DNA from 3 places in the Paenarthrobacter sp. OM7 genome. Region 1 is predicted to be linked to each of the others. Evidence: predicted binding sites of a transcription regulator. Region 1 holds the regulator's gene; each other region holds the start of a gene.
The links. Region 1 encodes LexA, which represses DNA repair genes until DNA is damaged. Its sites were predicted from a motif close to TCGAACANNTGTTCGA; they were not measured.
Positions count from the first base shown of each region.

Region 2: umuD (translesion error-prone DNA polymerase V autoproteolytic subunit) is a predicted target of LexA. The motif match lies at 2,246-2,261, and genes of this name have one in related genera.
Region 3: QEH68_RS20705 (shikimate dehydrogenase) is a predicted target of LexA. The motif match lies at 2,924-2,939, and genes of this name have one in related genera.

Region 1 is NZ_CP123579.1:1,816,665-1,822,498, reverse strand. It holds gene priA (bifunctional 1-(5-phosphoribosyl)-5-((5-phosphoribosylamino)methylideneamino)imidazole-4-carboxamide isomerase/phosphoribosylanthranilate isomerase PriA) at 1-311, opposite strand, end outside; gene QEH68_RS08405 (hypothetical protein) at 359-517, opposite strand; gene hisH (imidazole glycerol phosphate synthase subunit HisH) at 518-1,270, opposite strand; gene hisB (imidazoleglycerol-phosphate dehydratase HisB) at 1,267-1,893, opposite strand; gene QEH68_RS08390 (histidinol-phosphate transaminase) at 1,940-3,058, opposite strand; gene QEH68_RS08385 (LysM peptidoglycan-binding domain-containing protein) at 3,137-3,496, opposite strand; gene lexA (transcriptional repressor LexA) at 3,842-4,585, shown strand; gene QEH68_RS08375 (ATP-dependent DNA helicase) at 4,582-5,834, opposite strand, start outside.
Region 2 is NZ_CP123579.1:1,561,465-1,567,298, reverse strand. It holds gene QEH68_RS07330 (FAD-dependent oxidoreductase) at 1-233, shown strand, start outside; gene QEH68_RS07325 (arsenate reductase ArsC) at 269-925, shown strand; gene QEH68_RS07320 (low molecular weight phosphatase family protein) at 925-1,341, shown strand; gene QEH68_RS07315 (hypothetical protein) at 1,388-1,819, opposite strand; gene umuD (translesion error-prone DNA polymerase V autoproteolytic subunit) at 1,801-2,232, opposite strand; gene QEH68_RS07305 (hypothetical protein) at 2,486-2,917, shown strand; gene QEH68_RS07300 (dihydrofolate reductase family protein) at 2,942-3,538, opposite strand; gene QEH68_RS07295 (hypothetical protein) at 3,590-3,718, opposite strand; gene QEH68_RS07290 (hypothetical protein) at 3,717-4,148, shown strand; gene QEH68_RS07285 (GMC oxidoreductase) at 4,297-5,834, shown strand, end outside.
Region 3 is NZ_CP123579.1:4,478,468-4,484,301, reverse strand. It holds gene QEH68_RS20720 (FG-GAP-like repeat-containing protein) at 1-382, shown strand, start outside; gene QEH68_RS20715 (MFS transporter) at 518-1,855, opposite strand; gene QEH68_RS20710 (IclR family transcriptional regulator) at 2,061-2,831, shown strand; gene QEH68_RS20705 (shikimate dehydrogenase) at 3,035-3,940, shown strand; gene QEH68_RS20700 (sugar phosphate isomerase/epimerase and 4-hydroxyphenylpyruvate domain-containing protein) at 3,940-5,814, shown strand.

The DNA of each region.
Region 1 (5,834 bases):
GCGACACCCAGCCCCAAGGCGCGCTCCAACGATTCGTCATCGCGCAAGCCACCGGACAGCTCTACCTTGACGTCCAGCTGCTTCACTACCTCACTGATGAGGTCCGCGTTGTTGCCGCGACCGAAGGCGGCGTCGAGGTCCACCATATGAACCCATTCGGCACCGGCATTCTGCCAGTTCAGGGCTGCTTCCAGAGGCGTTCCGTAGCTGGTCTCCGAACCGGCCTCTCCTTGGAGGAGGCGGACTGCCTGGCCGTCAACGATGTCGACGGCGGGCAGGAGTTCCAGAACAGGCTGGGCAGAGGTGGTCATGTGGGTCCTTGGAGTTCGAGGTTTGACGCGGGTTCTTGGTGACCGGCTCAGTTACCGGGCAGCGTCAGGAGGTAGGCGGCCAGCAGGGACAACCCTGCCAGCACGTAAAAAGAGATGGAAACCCAGCGGGGCTTCTTCTGCTGATGGAAGGAAAGACCGCCGCCCACCAGCACGCCGGCAAGGCCCATGAGGACAACAGACCACATCTAGGCGGCACCGCTTCCGGAGGTTTCCGCTGCTGGAGCACGGGTCTTTTTCAGGCCGTCCACCCAGTTCCGCAACAGGCGCGCCCCGGCGTCCCCCGACTTTTCCGGGTGGAACTGGGTAGCGCAGAGCGGCCCATTTTCCACGGCGGCAATGAACCGTGCGCCATGCTCGGACCACGTCACCTGCGGCGGGGCCATGCGGGGCTGCACAACGTCGAAGTTCCATTCCTGCACACCGTACGAGTGCACAAAATAGAAACGCTCCTGCTCGACGCCGGCAAAAAGCTTGGATCCTTCCGGGACATCCACGGTGTTCCACCCCATGTGCGGGACGACGGGAGCAGGCAGGAGCTCCACCTTGCCAGGCCACTCGGCCATGCCCTCGGACTCGGTGCCGTGTTCCACACCGGCTTCAAACAGAACCTGCAGACCAACACAGATGGCCAGCACAGGCCGGCCGCCGGCGACCCGGCGTCCGATCATCCGGATGCCATCCACGGCTTTCAGTTCCTTCATGACGGTCTCGAAAGCACCGACACCCGGAACCACCAGGCCATCGGCGTTAAGCACGTCTTCAGGCTTGGAGCTCAGCACTACATGGGCGCCGGCACGCTCCAGTGCCCTCACAGCCGAACGTACGTTGCCCGAACCATAGTCGAGCACCGTGACAGTGGGCTTGCCTTCCGGGGACTCGGGCTTGACCGAAGCGATGGTGTCGGCGACTGCCCCGTCCTTCAGGACCTGACCGCTCACAATGCCCCCTTGGTGGAGGGGATGCCCTCGACCCTGGGATCGGATTCCACTGCAGCACGGAGTGCCCGGGCGAAGGCTTTGAATTGGGCTTCCACGATGTGGTGGGGATCGCGGCCGGCGAGAACGTTCATGTGCAGGCAAATCCCGGCGTGCAGGGTAATGGCCTCAAAAACGTGGCGGGTCAATGAACCAGTGAAGTGACCACCAATCAAGTGGTACTCCTGGCCGGCCGGCTCTCCGCCGTGAACGAGGTACGGGCGGCCGGAAACATCCACCACAGCGTGGGCAAGGGCCTCATCCAGAGGAACAGTGGCTTCGCCGAAGCGGCGGATGCCCGCCTTGTTGCCCAAAGCGGTGCGCAGCACCTCGCCAAAGGTGATGGCAACATCTTCAACGGTGTGGTGGGCGTCGATGTGGGTATCGCCGGTGGCCTTCACGGTCATGTCAATCAACGAGTGCTTGCACAGCGCCGTCAGCATGTGGTCGTAGAACGGAACCGAGGTGCTGATGTCCGAGACACCTGATCCGTCCAGGTTGATCTCCACCAGGACGGAGGATTCGCTGGTGGTGCGCTCCATGCGCGCGGTGCGGGCAGCGGACGGCGTGGCGCCGGTTTCGCTCATTGGGACGTCCTTATACACGAAGAGTGGGTTGGGTCTATGGACAAGTTTAGGCGGGCTGGGACGCCCCGCCGTCCAGCAGCGCTTCCAGCGCCTCGAGGAAGGCCGTGGTTTCCGGTTCGGTTCCAGCAGTGACCCTGAGGTGGCCGGGAATCCCGACATCGCGGATCAGCACGCCGGCGTCAAGCAGGCCCTGCCAGATCGTGTGAGGATCCTTGAGTCCGCCGAAGAAGACATAGTTGGAGTCCGACTCCGCAGGTTTCAAGCCCATGCGCAGGAGCTCGGTCACAATCCGGTCGCGCTGGACTTTAATGTCCTCAACGTCGGCCATGAGGGCTTCCCGGTGGTTGAGCGCAGCCAGGGCGGTTGCCTGGGTAACAGCCGACAGGTGGTACGGAAGCCGGACCAGCCGGATGGCATCCGTGACCTCGGGAGCAGCAGCCATATAGCCCAGTCGGGCACCGGCAAGGGCAAAGGCCTTGCTCATGGTGCGGGAAACGATCAGACGCTCGCGTCCCGGCAACAAGGTCAGGGCGCTCGGGGTATTGTCGTGTGCGAACTCGTGGTAGGCCTCGTCCACGATCACTATTGCCTGGCTGGCTTCGCCTGCCTCATAAACAGCCTCAACGACATCCAGCCCCAGACCTGTTCCCGTGGGATTGTTGGGTGAACACAGGAACACGATGTTGGCACCTGTCTCCCGGACCTGTGCAGCGGCGGAGGCAGCATCGAGGCCGTAGTCGTCAGCCCTGACTCCGCGGACGTATTCGGTATCCGTGCCGCTGGCCAGCAACGGGTACATGGAATACGTGGGCGGGAATCCCAGTGCTTTCCGGCCGGGTCCGCCAAATGCTTGGAGGACCTGCTGCAGAACCTCATTGGAGCCATTGGCTGCCCAGATGTTGTCCGGGGAAAGATTGTGACCAAGGTAGTCGGCCAGCGACTGGCGAAGTTCCGTGAACTCCCGGTCCGGGTAGCGGTTGAGCCCCGTGGCCGCAGCAGCAACAGCTTCTGTGATGGCTGCCTGCACATCAGCCGGGACGCCATGGGTGTTTTCGTTGACGTTGAGCAAAATGGGGACGTCAAGCTGCGGAGCACCGTAAGGGCTCAGTCCACGCAGGTTGGTCCGGAGGGGTAGTCGGTTAAGTCGCTCAAGCTGGTCACTCACCACCACAGTTTAAGGGGCCGCCGGGACTGCCGACTAACTGTGACGCCGGGTGGCCGGCTCATGCGGGCATGCAACGTACTAATTTGCGGGCACGAACAGTTGCTGACCCGGCTGGATACGGCCGCCCCGGAGGTCATTGAGCTGGATGATCTCCGCAATCACGTCGCGGGGATCCCGCTCAGGAGCAGCGGCTCCGGCGATGCCCCACAGCGATTGTCCCGGCTGAACCGTAACAGTGACAGCGACGGGCGGTTGGAGTTGCGCCTGGGAATCCGAAGCCTTGGCCGGTGACGTGATAAATCCAGCCAGGCTCAGCAGCGCAGCCACCAGCAGCATTGCCGGGATGCCGAAGAAGACCATCCGTCCCCGTCGGGTCAGGCGCAGACGCGCAGGCGCCTGGGTGGTGCGGAAATCAGCGAACGTAGTGATTGCGGACATGAGCTGAGCCCTTCTGAGCTATTGCCGTGCGCCGGGTCCCGGTACATGGCTGCCAATTCTGTGTGTTCCCCTGCCCAACTCCGTCAGTTCGAACACTTCGTTCGAACAGCCGGCGTCAGCATCAGGTTTATAGAACACATATTCGAACCTTGCTATGACATTTTTAGCACTTATCAACGAACGGTGTCGAGACTCGCTAGAACAAATGTTTGATAAACGCCTGTGGCTGCCCTACGTTTGAGTGAAGAAACAGCACTGTTTCAGTGGAACAGGAGGGTCTGACATTTTTTGCAGGCCCGACGACCCCGGGCTCACTCCGGGCGGAATGGAAAGGCATTGGCGAACATGGCAGCGAAAGCCACCGGCGGCGGGGCACCCCTGCGGAGCCAGCAGCCTCAAAAGAGTCCCAAGAGCCTGACTGTCCGTCAGAAGAAGATCCTGGAAACCATCCAGCGGTCCGTCAATGACAACGGTTATCCGCCCAGCATGCGCGAAATTGGAGACACCGTGGGCCTGGCAAGCCTGTCGAGCGTGACGCACCAGCTCTCCCAGCTGGAGAAGCTTGGATATCTCCGCCGCGATCCCAAACGTCCCCGGGCCATGGAAGTCCTCATGCCGTTGACCCTCGATGGCGGACCCATTCCGGGAGTGGAAGCACCCACTACCCTCCGCAGCACGGGTGGCTTTGCCGTCACAGAGCTTGCCAGCGCCAGCGATACTGCCATGGTCCCGCTGGTTGGTCGGATCGCTGCCGGCGGCCCCATCCTTGCTGACCAGACCGTGGAGGACGTGCTTGCCCTGCCCCGGCAACTCGTAGGGCACGGCGAACTCTTCATGCTGAAGGTGGCCGGCGACTCAATGATCGATGCCGCGATCTGCGACGGCGACTGGGTAGTTGTCCGCCGGCAGAACGACGCCATCAACGGAGACATCGTGGCAGCACTGCTGGACGACGAAGCAACCGTGAAAACCTTCCGCCAGCGCGATGGGCACACCTGGCTTCTTCCGCAGAACACCCAGTACGAACCCATCCTCGGCGACCAGGCCACCATCATGGGCAAGGTCGTGTCGGTCCTGCGTTCCCTCTAGGAGGCTTTGGCCGGGCCCAGACGCTCCAGGACGCCCCGAACCACGGTTCTGTCCGTCGTCGCCCAGAACGGCGGCAGGGCTGCCCTGAGGAAGCCCCCATAGCGCTCTGTTGAGAGCCGGGAGTCCAGGACCGCCACAACCCCTTTGTCCCCGGTGGAACGGATGAGCCGGCCTGCCCCCTGGGCCAGACGAATGGCGGCGTGGGTCGCTGACACGGCCATGAATCCGTTTCCACCCGACTGTGCCACGGCACGAGAGCGGGCAGTCATCAACGGGTCATCCGGACGCGGGAACGGGATTCGGTCTATGACCACAAGGCGGCACGAACCACCGGGGACATCCACACCCTGCCACAGCGACATCGTGCCGAAGAGGCAGGTATCGGGCTCGTCGGCGAACTGCTTCACCAATGCGGCCATGGTGGATTCACCCTGACAGAGAATACTGACGTCGAGACGAAGCCTCATGGCATCGGCGGCTTCCTCAGCCGCCCGCCGCGACGAGAAAAGACACAGCGCTCCCCCACCGGAAGCGCGGATGAGGTCTTCCAACTCATCCAGGGCCTCGGGCGAAGTTCCACGGCCAGGCTTGGGCAAGTGCTTGGCCACGTAAAGCACACCCTGCTTGGGGTAATCGAAGGGCGAGCCAACATCGATCCCGGTCCAGCTTGGCGCTCCATCGCCAATCAGTCCAAGGCCACCTGCAGCCGGTTCGAAAGCCGAGCCGATGGCCAGGGTAGCTGAAGTCAGCACCACTGTGTGACCGGCAAAGAGACCTTCGCGCAGGCGTCCCGCCACACTCAGGGGCGCAATGTTGATCAGGGCCGGAGCGGTCTCGTCGGGTTGCGAGTATCCCTGCTGGGGATCGAACGTACTGTTGCGGGAAAACCACACCACTTCCCGGTTCTCCTTGGCCGCGAGCATCCGCTCGCACAGCTCCAGAATGAGCATGAGCCGTGAACGCGCCAGCTGCCTGCCGCCGTCGACCGCGTTGGAAGAATCCGTCTTCGAATCCGACAATGCTGCGCGTGTGGCTTCCCTCAGTTGGTCCAAACAGTCGAGCTGTTCGTCATTGAGCCCACTGGGCAGAAGACCATTGGGCACGCCCGCTATGGCCATATCCAAACGATCGGCGGCCGCGTTGAGGGCATCCACCGTGATGGCCGTGTGCTTGCGCGCGCTCGACGCCGCCGCATGGACCATGGCCACGGACAACTGGCCTGACACCGCGCCCGTCACCCGGTCCTGCA
Region 2 (5,834 bases), 260 kb from region 1:
TCCGTTCCGTCGCCGCAGCCCTCGCCGGTGACCAGGAATCGGCGGACACCGTCCACCTTGAACTGCCCGAAACGGGGGTCTGCTCCGCGGACGCCGGTACCAGCTGCGATGTTCCCGCCCCTGCCGCCACCGTGTCGCAGGAGCCAGGGTCAGGCTGCTGCTCCACACCGGAACCGGCATTTGTCGGCTTCCCGACCGGGCTCGCACACGGCCGATCCGGCACCACCAGCTGAAAGCCAGTCACCCAAACAACCATTGGAGCACTGTCATGACCGACCACCAGGAAACCACGCTCGGCCTGCAGGACAACACCGAAGTACTCCACCGCATCAGTGACCGGCTCGCCGGACGTTACGCAGGGATCTTCGCCGCAGAAACCGTCGAACGCTACGTCTTCGAGTCCTACACAGCGCTGGCCCGCACCGCGAAGGTCAGCGCCTATCTGCCCGCGACCACCGAGCACTTCGCCAACGACAGGCTCCACGCCCTGGCCAAGTCAAAAAGCTCCCTCGCCTCGGAGATCCCGGAGGTGTTGTTCGTTTGCGTACAGAACGCCGGCCGCTCCCAAATGGCCGCGGCCCTGCTCACAGCCGAAGCCAAAGGCAAAATCCGGGTCCGCTCCGCCGGGTCCCTGCCCGCATCAGAACTCGACGCCAACGTCGTGACAGTCATGAACGAGATGGGCTTGGATCTGGGCAAGGAATACCCCAAACCGCTCACCGACGACGTCGTCCGCGCCTCCGACGTGGTCATCACCATGGGCTGCGGCGACTCCTGCCCGATCTACCCCGGCAAACGCTACGAAGACTGGGAACTCACCGATCCCGCCGACCAGCCCCTCGACACCGTCCGGACCATCCGTGATGAAATCCACGGCCGTGTGAAGAACCTGGTCGCCTCCCTGACGAAAGAGACTGCACTCTAATGACCTCAGAACATCCCGCCGTCCTGTTCGTCTGCAGCAAGAACGGCGGCAAATCCCAGCTCGCCGCAGCTCTCATGCGGGAACTGGCTGGGGACAACGTCACCGTCTACTCAGCCGGAACAAAACCCGGCGCGGCGTTGAACGCCCAGTCCGTGGAATCCCTGGCCGAACTGGGCATCGACGTCACCGGCGAGTATCCCAAACCGGTCACCGACGAAGTCCTCAACACCGTGGACGCCGTCATCGTTCTGGGAACCGAAGCCAAACTCGACCCACCGACCGGGAAGCGCTTCGAAATCTGGGAAACCGACGAACCCTCAGAACGTGGCATCGAAGGCATGGAACGCATGCGCCTGGTCCGCGACGACATCAAAACCCGCGTCCAAACCCTCTACAGCGACCTCACGACAACCTAACCCGACAAGGCTCGCCGTCGAACAGGGCACAGTGCCCTGACACCCATCACACCGAACCACGACCAACTCCAGGGCCATGGTCAAAAGAGCGCTCCAAGGCAGCGATGAGAACTGCGGGCCACAGCCGGTCCAACAGGTCCACCGGCCTGGCGCCGCGAAGCGCCGGGCAACCGGTGACCATCCACGCGGCAAAGTAGTTATGCGGAATCCTCAGGGCCATGGCCCGCGCAAACAGCCCCATCACCGCAGGGTGAAAGGACAGGTCTTCCTGGAACTGGAAGCCCGGGCAGTACGTGCCATCCGCGGAAAACACCCGCACCACTTGTTGCATCACCGGTTCCGGATCCTCATGTATCTGCGCAAGCCGGCTCCGGACCCTTTCCAGGCTTGGCAGGCCGAACTCGGCGCCCATCCGTTCCCACAGCTCGCTGGGAATGGGACCTTGCGTATGGGCCGGACTCAGATGTGGTGCAGGCACGTGGTGGCAACTCCCCAGATGGTGAGTTCGGACAGTGCCGGCACCCGGATGTCCGGATACTTGGGATTGTCGGCCTGAAGGATCACTCCCGAAGGCGTGACGCGGAGCCTTTTGATGGTCAGTTCACCATCAAGGACAGCCACGACGACGGACCCATCCTTCGGCTCCAGCGCACGGTTGACGATCAGCTCGTCTCCATCACTGATCCCGGCACCTTCCATGGACTGCCCCGTCACCCTGACCACAAAAGTGCTGGTGACGTCCTTGATAAGGTGCTCGTTGAGATCGATCCGGCCATCAAAATAGTCCTGCGCCGGCGACGGATACCCGGCCGCCACCGGGAGAGGTGCCAGCAAAACCGACATCAGGGAAAAGCCCGCATCTATCACGCGGGGGCCGACTATCACGCCCACAACACACCTTTATTCGAATATATGTTCGATACTCGAGTGTACAGCGGATGACGGACATTGTTGTCACTCCGCGAAGTTTGCTGCGGCGCCAGGAAGCCGGCGGAATGGAGGGCCGCCGTTCATGCGTCTTGGCGAAAGACAGGTATTTTAGGGAAGGTCAAGCGAACTGCTACTTGGCAGGAACTGAACAAACCACCGTCTTCGGCTACAGGGTTCAATACCGCGGTGGCCGGATATCGCGCATTGGAGAGCCATGACCGCCCGGAGCAAGGACGTCGCTGATGCGCTCAGCGCCGATGTCACACGCATAGTCAAGGAACGCTACCCGGATGAGCTGGCACGCGCGCAGGCCGTCCACGCACGCTCCGAGAAATTGGTTCTCGCGTTCATGGTCTCCTCGGTTGCGCTGTGGTTCCTCGGTCCGGCTCTGTTCCTGAACGGCCTCATCAGCCCGGTGGTCGCCATCGTGGTGCCGGGGCTGCTGACCCTCGGGTTCCTCACGATCGTGCTCGTCGCCATCGTCCGCAACAGGGCTGCGGCGCGACCCATCGTCGAGTACGCGAAGCAGTGGGGTCAGAACGTCACCAGCGTGACGAAGAAGGGCATTACCGTCGCCGCCCCAAAGGGCGCTATCACGGTACCCGCGGAGTTCCGTGAGACACGCAGGGTCACCCGCCAGCACTGATACCGCGATGGCGCCAGGTCCGGATCAGCGCTGCACCCGATACCGCACGTGGGTGACGAGTCCGGTCCCGCGCGCTTCGATCGGTTCAAGCGTCACGTCCCCCACGCCGTCGAGCAGCCGTTCGCCACCACCCAGGATCACCGGCGAGATGTGAAGCCGCAGCTCGTCCATGAGGCCTGCGGAGAGATACTGACGAGCGGTTTGCGCTCCCCCCGCAATCGCCACATCCCTATCCCCGGCGGCTTCCCGGGCCTGGGCCAAGGCCGATTCGATGCCGTCAGTGACGAAGTGAAAAGTGGTGCCACCTTCCATCGCCAGCGGCTCGCGCTGGTGATGGGTCAGGACGAAAACAGGTGCATGATACGGGGGTTCCTCACCCCACCAGCCGCGCCATTCCTGATCCCACGGGCCCGATCCGGGACCGGCGAACATGTTCCGGCCCATGATGTAAGCACCAGCTTCGAGGATGCCCGCGATCTCAGCTGCGCTGGCCTCCCGCTCCTCGAACTGCCAACGGTGCAGGCTCTCGCCGCCCTCCCCCAGCGGCTTGTCCGGGGACTGGTTGGGCCCGGCAACAAATCCGTCAAGGGAAACAGTCAGATCACAAGTGACACGGCTCATGCGCCCATCCTGCCACCGCACGCCCGGTGCGGCCAGGGGCCAGCCCGGCCATCACAGCACCACCTGCATGGCGTTCGGCCGTTCCATGCGGAGCATCCGGCGGCGCATCTGTACGGCAGAACGGACGAGCCCTACGCTGAACCTGTCCACCAGCGCGACGACGCGAAAAGAGGCATCCATGGCACGGGATCCAAAACCCACGTTGGAGCAACTGACGATCCTCGTCGGCGAGTGGGAAACGTCAGTACCTGGCCAGGAGGTCTCCGGCCGGACGACTTTCGAATGGCTGGAGGGTGGCGGCTTCCTCATCCAACGATCCACGGTCCAGCGGCCGGAGTACCCCAATGCGGTCAGCGTCATTGGTGCCACCGGCTCGGACGGAGCCTTCCAGCAGCACTATTTCGATTCCCGAGGGGTCGCCCGGATCTACGACATGACGCTCAAGGACAACGTCTGGATTCTCTTCCGGGATGGCCCGGACTGGCCCCAGCGCTTCGTTGGCCGCCTCACCGAGGACGGCAACACCATCACCGCCCGCCTGGAGCGCGGCACCTACCCGGGCGGGCCGCTGGAGCACGACTTCGACATGATCTACACCCGGATCGTCTAGTGCACCCTGAACCCAAGTACGCCACCTCATTTACAGATCCCCTGCCCGGTGGGAACATAAGCCCCATAGTCCGCGGAGGCAACGCCCGGCCACACCCGGCGGCGTCAGCTGCAGCTATGTAGTCAGCTCTCCTCTGAGAGGAACGGCCATGGGTCGTCTGGGGACCGGGAACAGTGGGGATGCGGGGTCTGAGCCCGCGTCTGATCCGCCACGCCACCGCGGCAGCGGCATCGGCAGCGGCATCGAAAAAGTCGACGCAGTGGTGGTGGGCTCCGGCTTTGGAGGTTCCGTTGCGGCGCTTCGACTGGCCGAAGCCGGACAGTCCGTTGTGCTCATGGAACGCGGCAAACCATACCCGCCGGGCAGCTTCGCGCGCTCGCCGTCGGAGATGGGCCGCAACTTCTGGGATCCGGACCGCGGCTTGTATGGACTCTTTGATGCCTGGACGTTCCGCGGCACGGAGGGACTGGTGTCCAGCGGGTTGGGCGGCGGCTCACTCATCTATGCCAACGTCCTCCTGCGAAAGGACGAAAAGTGGTTCGTCAACGAGTCCCCGATCCCCGGCGGTGGTTACGAGAATTGGCCCTTCACCCGGGCTGACCTTGATCCCTATTACGATGCCGCCGAAGCCATGCTGCAGCCTGTCCCGTATCCCTACAAGGACACCGCGAAGACCCTTGCCATGGAGAAGTCCGCCGCGAACCTGGGGCTGTCCATCACCCGGCCTCCCATTGCCGTCACGTTCTCAACGGCGCCTGGCACGGAGCCCCGGACCAATCACGCCTTGCCCCTTCCCGGCTACGGGAGCATCCATGGTCCCACCACGGTGCGGACCACCTGCACGCTGAGCGGTGAATGCGACATCGGGTGCAACGCCGGCGCCAAGAATACGCTGGACCACAACTACATTTCAGCGGCGTCCTTCAGGGGTGCCGATGTCAGGACGTTCCACGATGTCCGCGGTATTCGGCCGTTGGACTCTGGAACGCAGGGCGGAGGCTATGAAGTCCGCTATGTGGTGCACCATCCGGATCTACACGGCGAACTCCTCACAGAACGCATCATCCATTGCCGCCGGCTCATCCTGGGGGCCGGCACGTTCGGCACCAACTTCCTCCTGCTCCGCAACCGTGGCTCCCTTCCGGCGCTCAGCGACGCCCTGGGCACCCGCTTCAGCGGCAACGGCGACCTTTTGACGTTCATCATGGGCGCCAAGACTCCCCCGGCCAATGGCTCACGCCCGGGTGTCCGGACATTGACCGGAAGCCGCGGGCCGGTGATCACCACAGCCATCAGGGTCCCGGATTCGAACGACGACGACGGCGATGGTCGCGGCTACTACGTGGAGGATGCCGGGTATCCGGCCTTCATGAACTGGCTCATGGAAACAGCCCAACTGCGCACCACCATGAAACGGACGGTGAAACTGGCGGGGCAACTGCTCAAGGACAGGTTGTTCGACGCCGGCCGCTCCAACGTCTCCGCAGACCTCGCCGCAGCACTGGGCGACGGCCGATTGTCGTCCAGTTCGGTGCCTCTGCTGGGAATGGGAAGGGACATTCCCGACGGCGTCATGACCCTTCGCGACGGGAGGCTGGCCATCGCCTGGACCATGGCAACGTCCAAGGAGTATTTCGGCCGCGTCCGCGAGACCATGGAGGCGATTTCCAAGGACTTGGACGGGGA
Region 3 (5,834 bases), 2.1 Mb from region 1:
CGCCGCGGATGGAACCTTATGGCTTTACCCCGGAAATGGGGCCGGGGGATTCCAGCCATGGAAGCAGGTCGGTACCGGGTGGAATATCTTCAATGCGGTGATGCAGGGCAGCGACTTCAACGGTGACGGTCGGGAAGATGTCCTTGCCCGGGGGACGGACGGGGCGCTGTGGCTTTACCCGGGCAACGGCAGCGGAGGGTTCCTCGCACGGCAGTACCTGGGCTCTGGATGGAACATGTTCACCTCCTTCGCTGCCCTCGGCAACGCTTTCACGGGCACAGGCGATCCGACCCTGGTTGGTGTAGCCGGCGACGGAACGCTGCTGCTTTACTCCGGGACGGGCACGGGAAAGTTCAAGCCGGTGGCGGTGGACCCGCGGTAGCATCGGCGAGGTCTGGCGGCTCCTTCCCCGTTGCCATAAGCCCTCAGGTTTAGGGCAAGCAAAAACCCGGAATGTCTCGTGACAGTCCGGGTTTTCGCTGCCTTGGTCCCAGCTCACTGGGAAGAAGCGTCGGGCTTAGGCGTGCTGGGCTTGCTTGGGCAGGCCGAGCTCCGCAGTTGGGGTCTTGGCTGATTCGCGGGCCGTCATGGCTGAGACGGCTGCGATCACGCAGATCACGGCGGTGAAGATGGAGATCTGCACCCACCCGCCGGGCTTGGTTCCGCCCAGTGCAGTCACGATTGCCGGGGCGAACCCTGCCATGAGGAAGCCGAGCTGGGTGCCGATAGCCAGGCCGGAGAAGCGGACCTTGGTGCTGAACATTTCACCGTAGAAGGACGGCCATACTGCGTTGGCAGCGGCGTACCCGAAGGAGAAGAACACCACGGACACCAGGAACATCAGCGGCACATTGCCCGATTCCAGGGTGAGCAGGAAGACCGGGGTCATGACGGCGCTGGCAAGGGCGCCGTAGATGAAGACGGGCTTGCGGCCGATCCTGTCCGAAAGCATGCCGAACAGGGGCTGTGTTCCGAGGGCCACGATGTTGGCTACAACTACGAGCCACAGGGTGATGGTGCTGTTGACCCCGGCGACGTCCTGGGCGTACTTGATGGCGAGCGTTCCGAACACGGTGCTCACTGCGGCGATGAAGGCGCAGCAGACGACGCGCAGGACATCGCGCCAGTGCAGGCGGAGCAGGTCGGCAACAGGGAGCTTGGAGATTTCGTTGTTCTTCTTGGCTTCTGCGAATGCCGGGGGCTCGTGCAGCGTGCGGCGGATAAAGAACGCCACCAGAACCACGACAGCGCTCAACCAGAACGGAATACGCCAGCCAATGCCGTACTTGATGTCGTCCGGCAGGGCCACCACAGGAATGAAGACCAGCGCTGCCAGGATCTGGCCGCCTTGGGTGCCGGTGAGGGTCCACGAGGTGAAGAACGAGCGGCGGTTGTCCGGAGCGTGCTCCAGCGTCATGGACGAGGCGCCAGCCTGCTCGCCGGCAGCCGAGAGGCCCTGGCAAAGACGGGCCAGAACCAGCAGGACGGGCGCCCACCAGCCGATGGTCTTGAAGTCGGGGAGACAGCCGATCACAAAGGTAGCTGCACCCATCAGGACCAAGGTGAACATGAGCACCTTCTGCCGGCCGATCCTGTCACCGAAGTGGCCCAGGATCACCGCGCCCACGGGGCGGGCAACATAAGCGAAGCCGAACGTCGCGAAGGACATGATGGCCGCGTTGGCATCGGCGGACGGGAAGAACACGTGGGGGAAGATCAGGGCCGCGGCCGAGCCGAAGATGAAGAAGTCGTAGTACTCGACGGCGCTGCCCAGGAAGCTGGCAAGCGCGGCTTTCTTGGGGGTTCCGGCGGCGGTTTCAGTGCCTGGCGTCGCTGACGGCATTGTTTGGCTCATGGGTGGTTCCTTCTGTGACGACGATGTCGCGGATCTGGCTTTCGTGGGGAGACCCAAGCGAGGTGCGGCCGGTCAATCCCAGACAAGTAACCACATGGTGAGAGTTACTTGTGCAATACAGCAATAGTGGCTGTGAGTGGGGTCACTTGTCAAGAGAAGTCACCACCATCTAGAAATAGCTCTCACTATGTGAGAGCATCGAGCTATGAGTGTGAAAGAGGACACAAAGACAGACATGGTCGGCAAGGCACTGAGCTTGCTGGTACTACTGGGCGATGAGCCGCGCGGCGCCAGTGCGGCGGATCTTGCGAGGAGTGCCGGGCTGCCGTTCAGCACCACATACCGCCTGCTGGGCTCGCTGACGCGCGATGGCTTTGTGGATTACGAGCCCGACGGGCGCCGGTATCACTTGGGCTTGCGCGTCTTCCAGCTCGGTCAGCGGGTATCGAACCACCATGGGTTCGCCGCAACTGCGCTGCCCGTCCTGCAGCGGGTTACCGATCGCACGCATGAGGCCACCATCCTCTCCGTTCGCGATGGCAACCACCATCTGACGGTCAACAAGGTGGACGGCCCCAAGACCTTCCGCGTCACCAGCGACCCCGGCCATCTCGGGGCGCTCCATACAACATCGGTGGGCAAGGCGATCGTGGCGTTCGAGGATGAGATTGAGCGCAAGCGGCTCTTGGAGGAGCTCCCCCTGGATCCGCTCACCCAGCATTCCATCACCGATCGCGACACGTTTCGTGAGGAGATCGAGCAAGTCCGCCGGCAGGGCTACGCAGTGATGGACGAAGAGAATGAGATCGGCATGCGCGCCGTTGCTGTTCCCGTCCTCAATTCGCAGGGTCACGCCTTCGCCTCGGTGGCCGTCGCCGTGCCGGTGTTTCGCATGACCATGGAGGAGCTGATCGCCCACGTGCCCACCCTGCAGGAGGCTGCGGCTGAACTCGCGGCCCGCCTGCCCCAGCGCTAATCCCGACCAGGTGACAGCAACTGTCGCTATGAGCCCCCAGTGGAGCGTTATCTGTTACCTGGTTGGGAGTGCCCTTCGCAGATGTTCGCGATAAGAACATGCGTGCGGAATATGAACACTTGTAGTAATCTAAGAACACCCGGTCAGGCGGCGCCCCCAAAAGGCGCCGAATCCCGCGGTGCTGAAGTCAAAGGAGCTTTAGGATGAGCAACCGAGCCGAGTCCGTTCTGGTGGGCCTCATAGGCGAAGGCGTCATGCCCTCGCTCACGCCGCCAATGCACGAACGCGAAGCCGATGTGCAGGGCCTTCGCTTGCTGTACCGCCCCATCGACCTGCTGGAACTCGAGTTGCCAGCCACCGCCGTCGGGGATCTCCTGACCGCCGCCCAGCGCATGGGCTTCAACGGCCTCAACATCACGCACCCGTGCAAGCAGCTGGTGTTAGAGCACCTTGATGAAATTTCCGACGACGCCCGTCGCCTGGGTGCCGTCAATACAGTCTTGATTCAGGACGGTCGGCTTATTGGCCACAACACCGACTTCTCCGGCTTCGGCTCGGCGCTCGCCGACGGGCTCCCCGGGGCGACGCTGGACCGCGTGGTCCAGCTGGGCGCAGGCGGCGCCGGCTCGGCCGTGGCCTACGCGCTCCTCACAGCCGGCGTTGGCACGCTGGACCTCGTGGACATGGACCCGGCCCGGGCCGCTGAGCGCGCCGCTGAACTCGGGGGGCTTTTCCCCGATGCCACCGTTACGCCGCGGAGCACCGACGAACTCCCGCGGATCATGCCCCTCGCCGACGGCCTGGTGCACTGCACGCCGGTCGGAATGGCCGCCCACCCCGGCCTGCCGCTGGACATCGATCTCCTGGAACCGCGCCACTGGGTGGCGGACATCGTCTACCGCCCCATCGAAACCCAGCTGGTCCGCGAAGCGCGCGCCAAGGGCTGCGACGTCCTCGACGGCGGCCGGATGGCGGTGGGCCAGGCGGCCGACGCCTTCAAACTCATCACCGGACGGGAAGCCGACCGCGACCGCATGCGCGCACACTTCCTGGAGCTGATCGCCGCCGAGGATGCAGCAGCCCCGGCACTCGCGAAGGCAGGCCGCTGATGCGCACCGGAATCGCCACCGTCTGCCTGTCCGGCACTTTGAAAGAGAAGATGCAGGCCTGCGCCATTGCTGGCTTCGACGGAATCGAGATCTTCGAGCAGGACCTTGTGACCTCGCCGCACAGTCCGGAAGAAGTCCGGAAAATGGCGGCGGATCTCGGGTTGGGCTTGGATTTGTACCAGCCGTTCAGGGATTTCGACGGCGTCACTCCGGACTTGCTGAAGGCCAACCTTAAGCGCGCCGAGGCCAAGTTCAACCTGATGGAACGCCTGGGCATGGACACCATCCTGGTCTGCTCCAACGTCGCCACGGCAACCATCGACGATGACGCGCTGAGGGCCGGGCAGCTGGCCGAACTCGCCGAACTTGCGGGGGCCCACGGCGTCAACGTTGCTTACGAAGCGCTGGCCTGGGGCAAGTATGTCAACGACTACGAGCACGCCTACCGCCTGGTGGAGATGGTGAACCACCCCAACCTGGGCACCTGCCTGGACTCCTTCCACATCCTCTCCCGTGACTGGGACACCGCGCCCATCGAGGACATCAACGCGGAGAAGATCTTCTTCGTCCAGGTTGCCGATGCCCCCAAGCTCTCCATGGACGTCCTCTCCTGGAGCCGCCACTACCGCGTGTTCCCGGGCGAAGGGCAGTTCGAGCTCGCAAAGTTCATGGGCCACGTCGTCCGGGCCGGCTACACGGGGCCGGTCTCCTTGGAAGTCTTTAATGACGTCTTCCGGCAGTCCGACACGGATCGCACCGCCGTTGACGCCATGCGTTCGTTGATCTGGCTGGAGGAGCAGAGCGCCCAGTGGCTGGCAAGCAGCCCCGCGGGAACCGAAGCCGCCGGCAACGAAAGCGCGTCCCGCCGTCGTTATCCCATGGAACTTGCCACGCTGCCCAAGGTGAACGAACCCGCCGGCTTCAACTTCGCCGAGGTCAAGGCTGACGACACCGCGCAGCTGGAGAAGCTCCTGGGCCAGCTCGGCTTCGGGTTCGAAGGCCGCCACCGCACCAAGGACGTCCAACTATGGACCATGGGACAGGCGCGCGTGATCATCAACGAACAGGCGGCACAAAACGCTGAACCTGCCATTGCCGCTTTGGGATTCGACGTCGACTCTCCAGTGATTGCCTCCGCTCGCGCCCAGCAGCTCAAGGCTCCCGTGGTGGCCCGCAAGGTCCAGGCGGACGAGGAGGTCTTCCAAGGCATCTCCGCACCGGACTCCACCGAGATCTTCCTCTGCCAGGGCAGCCCGGATGGGACCGCGGCGTGGACGCACGAGTTCGGCGAAGGCCAGGAGCACGCCTCCAGCGCACAGAACGCAGTGATTGACCACGTCAACCTGGCCCAGCCGTGGCAACACTTTGACGAGGCTGTGCTCTTCTACACCAGCGCGTTGGCTTTGGAACCACAGCCGTTCGCTGAGGTTCCCAGCCCCAATGGCCTGGTGCGCTCGCAGGTCATGGAGACCAGCAACGGTGCGATCAGGCTGGTCCTGAACCTGGCGCCCGCGCAGCAGGCCCAAACAGCCCGTAAAACGTACCAGGAACACATCGCCTTCGCCGTGGACGACCTCGTGGCGGCTGCCCGCTCCGCCCAAGGAAGAGGCCTTGAGTTCCTGCAAATTCCGGCCAACTATTACGAGGACCTGGACGCCCGGTTCGATCTTGAACCCGGTTTCCTGGCCACCCTCAAGGAGCTCAACCTCCTGTATGACCGGGACGCCAACGGCGAATTCCTCCACTTCTACACCGCCACCGTGGGCAGTGTGTTCTTCGAAATGGTGGAGCGCCGCGGCAATTACGACGGCTACGGGGCGCCCAACGCCCCGGTGCGCCACGCCGTCCAATACGACTCGCTCCACCGGGTGTAAACCCGCCGCCACCCCGCAAA